DNA from 3 places in the Paraburkholderia sp. MM6662-R1 genome. Region 1 is predicted to be linked to each of the others. Evidence: riboswitches for the same ligand, from Rfam matches in the RefSeq annotation. Region 1 holds a riboswitch; each other region holds the start of a gene.

The links. Region 1 has a riboswitch for cobalamin ahead of OKW39_RS03830 (TonB-dependent receptor). Riboswitches for the same ligand answer to the same signal wherever they lie in the genome.
Region 2: it holds a riboswitch for cobalamin, as region 1 does, so the genes downstream of both, OKW39_RS36845 (CbtB domain-containing protein) here and OKW39_RS03830 (TonB-dependent receptor) in region 1, are expected to answer to the same signal.
Region 3: it holds a riboswitch for cobalamin, as region 1 does, so the genes downstream of both, cobW (cobalamin biosynthesis protein CobW) here and OKW39_RS03830 (TonB-dependent receptor) in region 1, are expected to answer to the same signal.

What each region holds. Positions count from the first base shown of each region.
Region 1 covers NZ_JBNDLV010000001.1:790,613-792,812, reverse strand. Annotated here, with positions in the region: gene OKW39_RS03840 (hypothetical protein) at 1-165, shown strand, start outside; partial or broken gene OKW39_RS03835 (SET domain-containing protein-lysine N-methyltransferase) at 213-371, opposite strand; cobalamin riboswitch at 638-781, shown strand; gene OKW39_RS03830 (TonB-dependent receptor) at 1,056-2,200, shown strand, end outside.
Region 2 covers NZ_JBNDLV010000004.1:1,505,097-1,507,296, reverse strand. Annotated here, with positions in the region: gene OKW39_RS36850 (CbtA family protein) at 220-960, opposite strand; gene OKW39_RS36845 (CbtB domain-containing protein) at 972-1,193, opposite strand; cobalamin riboswitch at 1,234-1,379, opposite strand; gene OKW39_RS36840 (histidine phosphatase family protein) at 1,467-2,087, shown strand; gene OKW39_RS36835 (hypothetical protein) at 2,101-2,200, opposite strand, start outside.
Region 3 covers NZ_JBNDLV010000004.1:2,649,047-2,651,246, reverse strand. Annotated here, with positions in the region: gene cobW (cobalamin biosynthesis protein CobW) at 1-1,034, opposite strand, end outside; cobalamin riboswitch at 1,237-1,513, opposite strand; gene OKW39_RS42085 (hypothetical protein) at 2,166-2,200, shown strand, end outside.

The sequences.
Region 1 (2,200 bases):
GCCTGCCGGGTCGGCGCGGCGACGCGCTGGCGTGACCGGCTGGCGACCGTCGATGGCTGGATCGAGCAGCGCAAAATCAAGCCGGGTACAGGCATGGCACAGCTCGTTCCATCGTTCACTGCGGCGGCATGGAGGTACACGCGCAGGATCCCCTGGCGGTCGTAGTCTTCAACCGCCTCGCAGTTCGGTGCGCAACGATGATCGATCCAGCGGGCGGCGTTCCCGCCGGTGCCCGCATCAATGCAGTAGCGGCCGTCACCGTCACCCAGCGCAAACAGAAAGGTGTGGAACGGGTCTTCGGCGTTGACGGGATGCTGGCGTCGTGCTGCCGCGTGGGTAATGCGCGCCCCCCTGTATTCGATGATGCGCATGCCGCGCGGAATGTCGGCAACGGCAAAGACACCCTTGCCATGGATGGGACTGCGTCGGATCTGGATCAGGCGGGGCATGAATGCAGGAATGTATGCGGTGAAGCAGACTCAAGTATAGCGTTCCCTTTTCTAATTATCGCAACTGTGTTGCGTTTACGATGCGGGTTAGATATCGTTCTGCCGGAATCGCGGGCGATCCGACCGCTGGCGCGATGACCCCGACGTGAAGCGGGCAGCCTGCACGGGCAGGCATGCGCTAGCCAGGCCGGGGCGCGGGGGAATTGAGTGTGCGATCGATTAGAATTGCGCACGCAAAGCCCGGAAGCTGGTGCAAATCCAGCGCGGTCGCGCCACTGTGACCGGTTTCCTGAAACCGGGAGTCAGACCTGGGCCTTGTCTTCCTTCACCTGTCATGGGGCGCGAAACCCCAGGAGAACCGCCATGACCTGCATCGTCAGTGTCCACCGGGCATCGGCTGCCCGTTGCTTCCTCTTTTTCTCCCGTCGTCTGTGTTGACCCGGTAAGTTTCGCCGGTCAGTACGGCATGCCTGGTTCGTGTTTCCGGCAATCGTGCGGCGTTTCACTGCGTCGATGACATGGTGGATCGGCACGTGTGTCGAGCGCATAACAAACAGGCGCACCGCATACGGTAGCGCCAGAGAAAAAAGAAAAGAGAGCAGGACAATGAAGAAAATCTCGATCCTTTCGCCGTCGCGAACGCAGCGACGCCGCAGCCGTCAGCTCACAGCAGGGATGCTCGGCTGCGCGTGGCTGATCGGCTCGTCGTCCGCGTTTGCTGATGACGGCAGCGGCCCGGCGGCAGACAGCACGCAATCTGCGCAGGAGCCGGCACAGACGCTGCCGGCTGTTAAGGTCCAGGCATCGGGCCATACGGATACACCGGACCTGAGCACGCCGATCCGTACCGGCAGCCGGCTTGGACTGTCGAGCCTCGATACGCCGGCGAGCGTCGAGACGCTCACCGGTGAGCAGATTCAGGTGCGCGGCGACACCACGGTCAACGAGGCCATTACGCGTGCGGCCGGCTTTGCCACCGACGCGGCACCCGGCAATGGCGGCACGTCGGTCTCGGTGCGCGGCTTCAGCGGGCCGGAGTCGATCACGACGCTCTATGACGGCACGCGCATGTATCCTGGCGCAGGCACGGTGACCTTTCCGTTCGATACGTGGTCGGTCGACCGGATTGAGGTGCTGCGCGGTCCGGCGTCGGTGCTCTACGGTGAGGGTGGCATCGGCGGCGTGATCAACGTCGTGCCGAAGGCGCCGCAGCGCGACTACGCGACCACGGTCCAGCTCGGCGCGGGCGCCTATGGCGAGAAGCGCGTGGCGCTCGATACGACGGGCGCGCTCGGGCCCATGCTGTCATACCGCTTTTACGTGAGCGACGACCGCTCGAACGGCTGGGTACCGCGCGGCGATTCGCATACCACGGCGCTCGGCGGCGCATTGCGGCTCGACGTCGATCCGACCTTGTCATTCACACTCGACTACGACTACGGCCGCCAGAAGCCGGCGCGCTATTTCGGGATTCCGGTGCTCGACGGTGCGCTCAATCCGGCGTTCCGCTACCAGAACTACAACGTCGCCGATTCCGCGATCTCCTATTACGACCAATGGACGCGGCTGAACGCGAAGTGGCACGCCATGCCTGGCATCACGGTGCGCAACCAGCTCTATTATTTGCTGACCAACCGCCACTGGCACGATAGCGAGAGCTACGCCCTGCAGCCGGATGGCGATGTGTTGCGCAGCGATTACATCGAGATCCTCCATCATCAGCGGCAGATCGGCGACCAGCTCGACACGAC
Region 2 (2,200 bases), on a different contig from region 1:
CCTGAATTAGTTAGGCTTCCAATTGAATTCTCCGGAGCGCCGCGGCGAAAGGGAGAGATGAGTGGAGTTGCGAAAAGCCGTTAAGCAGCTTTTCCACAGAAAATGTTCGCAAGGCTGTGGATAACCACTCCACAACTGCGCCAAGTACTTGATGCAAAACCATTCTCGCGCGTTGCGCGCGAGAATGGCCGCTTGCGCGGCCGCGTGTCACCGTCACCATCAGGCGGACTTCATCGTCACCCGCGCATTCGTACGCATAAAAGCGCTGCGCTCGACCATCGCGCCAAACAGCAGCCCGATCGTCGTCCACATGACCACCTGCATGCTGATCGCCGCGACGCGGAACTTCCACAGCAGCACAGCCGGGAACGCGGCCGGCACTTCATTGATGACCGGCATCGACAGTTGCACGGCCGCGATGACCACGACGAACACGAGCCCCGCGACGATCGAACCGTTCCACGCACCCAGCTTCGCCGCCGCGCGACGCCGCACCTTCAGCGAAAACACCATCGTCGCGAGCGAAATCGCGATCATCAGAAAGAACAGGCCCGTGCGCGTGCCGATCGTCTCCGGATCACCGACCGACGGCGGATTGGCCGGATACTTGATATTCGGCACGATCACGAGCGTGATGAACGCGCCAAGCGCGAGCCACGCGGACAGCGCGCGCACGCTCAACGTCCCCGCGCGTCCATACGCATACGCAAACACCAGCGAGAACAGGCCGCCAAATGCCGCGCCATACGTGACCACGCCAGTCAGCAGGCCGAGGCCAGCCTGCGTCTGACGGCTCACGATTTCGGGCTCGGGCGCCTCGCCGCGCGCGGCGGCCGCTTTTTCTTCGAATGAAATGGCCTGATCGACCTGTGGTTCGCCGACGATTCGCGCGAACGCGAACGTGAGCAAGCCCGCGACGATGCCCGCGAGCATCCCGCGCACCAACAATTTACCTACCATGTCGAACTCCGTTAGTGGCAGGGAAAGCCGAGCAGATGGCGGCCGTCGTGCACGAACTCATGCACGTACATGCCGGGCACGAGCGACGTCGCGCCCTGTTCCGCACCAACGAAGTAAAGCGCGAGCAACAGCAGCAAGCCGCCGAACACGACCCACGGCAGCAGTTCGCGCAAAGGAATGGGAGTGGGCTGGGCCGCCGGTTGCGCGGCGCGATCAAGAACAGCTTCGGTCATGATGGACATCTCCTGGGGTGACGCGCCCCGAAAGTCGATTGCAGAGGAATGGTGCGAAGCTCGGGTCTGGCTTTCGGCTCTTGTGGATTGCAATGCCGATTACAGTGGCGCGACCGCGCCGGGCTCTCACCGGCTTCCGTGCTTCGCAGTGTCGGTATTCTACGCGCTAAACTGCGGCTTCCGTGACGGCGAGGGCTACCTCGCAACGCGCGCCGCGAGCCGCGAGGCGATGAAACCACGCAGGCAAGTACGAATGAGGCGCCAACGCAAAGAATGGATACGCGACTATTACTGGTGAGCCACGCGGCAACGGCCGCGCAGCGCGCGGGCCGCTTCCCTGACGACGATCCGCTCGACGCGCGCGGTCGCGCCGAAGTCGAAGCGGCGCGACCGCGTCTCGCGCTTCCCGCCCACGGCGCGGTGTTCACCAGCCCCGCCGCCAGCGCGCGCGAAACGGCCGCCGCGCTCGGTCTGAGCGCCACGCCTGCCGACGCATTGGTGGATATCGACTATGGCAAATGGCGCGGCCAGCGCCTCGCGGCCATTGCCGACGCAACGCCCCGCGAACTCGCCGCCTGGACACGCGAGCCCGACACCGCGCCGCCCGGCGGCGAATCGTTCGGTCAACTCGTGCAGCGGGTTGGAGAGTGGCTCGACGCGCAGCAGGCAGACGTGCGTTCATGCAATGCCGTCAACGAAGCAAGCTTCGCGGCCTCTGCGCAAGGTCGAACCATCGTCGCCATCACCCACGCGACTCTACTGCGAGCGGCAATCGTGCACGCCCTCGGCGCATCGCCAACCGTGTTCTGTCGCATCGAGATCGCGCCGCTGTCGGTCGTCGAATTACGCCACTCGCGACGCGGCTGGTCGTGGCGCCCGGCCGCCACCGCCTGAACGGCACCGCCGCTTACCTGCCCGACACCACAAGCCGCAACCGGTTGGACCCCTCGGGCGTCAGCGTGATTTCGGTGCGTCGATCCTTCGCGCCGAGATAAAAGTGCTGACGT
Region 3 (2,200 bases), on a different contig from region 1:
TGCTGGTCGAGGTCTGCGCCGATCAGCACGAAGCGGCTCAACGCGCCGTCGCCATTTTCACCCGCTTGCCAGCGCCGGTCGAAGTAGCTGTCGAAGCGCCGGCCCACGCCCTGGATCACGAGACGCATCGCCGCGCCCTGCAGTGCCGCGAAGCCTTTGACACGGTAAATCGTGTGGGTTTCGACGAGCGCCTGCAAGGCGGCGAGCGCCGCGTCGCGCGACGGTACCGATGCCTGCACGACGACCGAATCGAATTCATCGTGGTGATGATCGGGGTCGTCGGTGGAACCGTGGTGGTCATGACGCAGGTGGATCGTCTCTTCCGACGCCGCTTCGAGGCCCAGCAGCGTATGCAGGTCTAGCCGCCCCTGCTGAGCGCGCACGATCTTCACCTGCGGCGGAATCTCCGCGCGGATCGCGGCTTCGACCTCGTGCTGCCGCGCGTCGTCGATCAGATCGGTCTTGTTCAGAATCACCAGGTCGGCCGCCGACAACTGGTCTTCGAACAGTTCATGCAGCGGCGACTCGTGATCGAGATTCGGATCGGCCTTGCGCTGCGCATCGACGGCGAGCGGGTTATCGGCGAACTGGCCGCTCGCGGCGGCCGGGCCGTCCACCACCGTCACCACCGCGTCGACCGTGAAGCCGTTGCGGATCTGCGGCCAGTTGAACGCCTGCACAAGCGGCTTCGGCAAGGCGAGCCCCGACGTTTCGATCAGCACGTGATCGAGTTCATCGCGGCGCTCCGCGAGCTTTTCCATCACCGGGAAAAATTCTTCCTGCACGGTGCAGCACAAACAACCGTTCGCGAGTTCATACAATTGTCCTTCAGTCTCGACGCCGTTTTCATCGCAACCGATGCCGCAGCCCCTGAGGATTTCGCCGTCGATGCCGAGCTCGCCGAACTCGTTGACGATCACCGCGATGCGCTTGCCGCCCGCATGCTGAAGAATGTGCCGCAGCAGCGTGGTTTTGCCGCTGCCGAGAAAGCCCGTGACGATCGTGACGGGGATCTTGCGCAATTGAGTTTGCATCGTGAGGTCCATCCCTTGGCGTTGATCGGTATGCCGGAAAGTCCGCGCGTGGGTCCGCGTCGGCTGGCGAATGGAGCGAATGAAGCACGCGCAGCAGTACCAGCGATCACCAGACACGGGGACGAACGACGGCATTGCCGCGACAACGGAAATACAGAAAGCGGAACTGAGGTCATGAACGCGCCGCCGCATCCCCGCGGCGGTCGTTCTGCTTATTTGGGCCGGTATCCGGGCTGGCGAAAGCGCCGCTTCCCCTTCCCGGCCGAGTGGCTTCTCGTCCAGTGGTGAAATGTCCACGCGAGCTTGCGCGCGGACATCGAAGCCGGCACCGCGGCGTCCAGCTATCAAGCCGGAACCGCTGTTCGCTTACCGTTGCGGGGACAGCACAGGTTAGCCGCTCCAGAGCAGATGGCTCCCTGTTTCCCGTTTAACTGCATGCGCACGAACGCGCACGCGAGCACCCAAAGTGCGTGCGAGTGTAGGCCCGCGGCCTTGCGCAGTCAAGGAACGCGCCTTGCCGGAAAGCGCCGCCAAGGCTTATCCGGCAAGGCGCCATGTGCTATCGTATGCGCGCGTTTGATGCCCGCGTGGCGCGTTCAACCTGTGCTGTCCCCGCAACGGTAAGCGACCTGTGGCGCGCGATTCTGTCTTCGATTCCGCCGTGCCGCGCATGCGTTTTTTGATGCCACTTTTCCGCGAATCCGCAAAGCAGCGACGGGAAGGCGAAGCGCGTTAGGCCGCCAGCCCGGATAGCGGCCAGACACGGAGGCGGTGCGGCATGCGGCGTGTGGGGTCCGCCGGCCACTGGAATCCGCTAGGTATGACTGTTGATGCACCAGTTGCGCATCTTTGTTCGTTCATGCACTATTTCCGCATGTCACGAACGATGGTAAACATCATCCAAGCCGCGGAGTCTTTGGGCGTTGCGACTCAGACGCTGCGGCTTTGGGAACGCGAAGCCATCTCATTCCGGAGAAACGCACGCCATGGGGCGACGGCGATACAATCTGGCGCGTCTGCGGCCGCACCTCGCCTAGGCCCGCATATGCAAGCCAGCCGGTGCTCGAACTCTACTGTGCGCGGGCAAGGCGGGACGGGACGTTCCAGTTCGTCGCAGATCTCGGCTCAGGCATGAACTCTCTCGAAAAGAAAATCAGGCGTTTGCC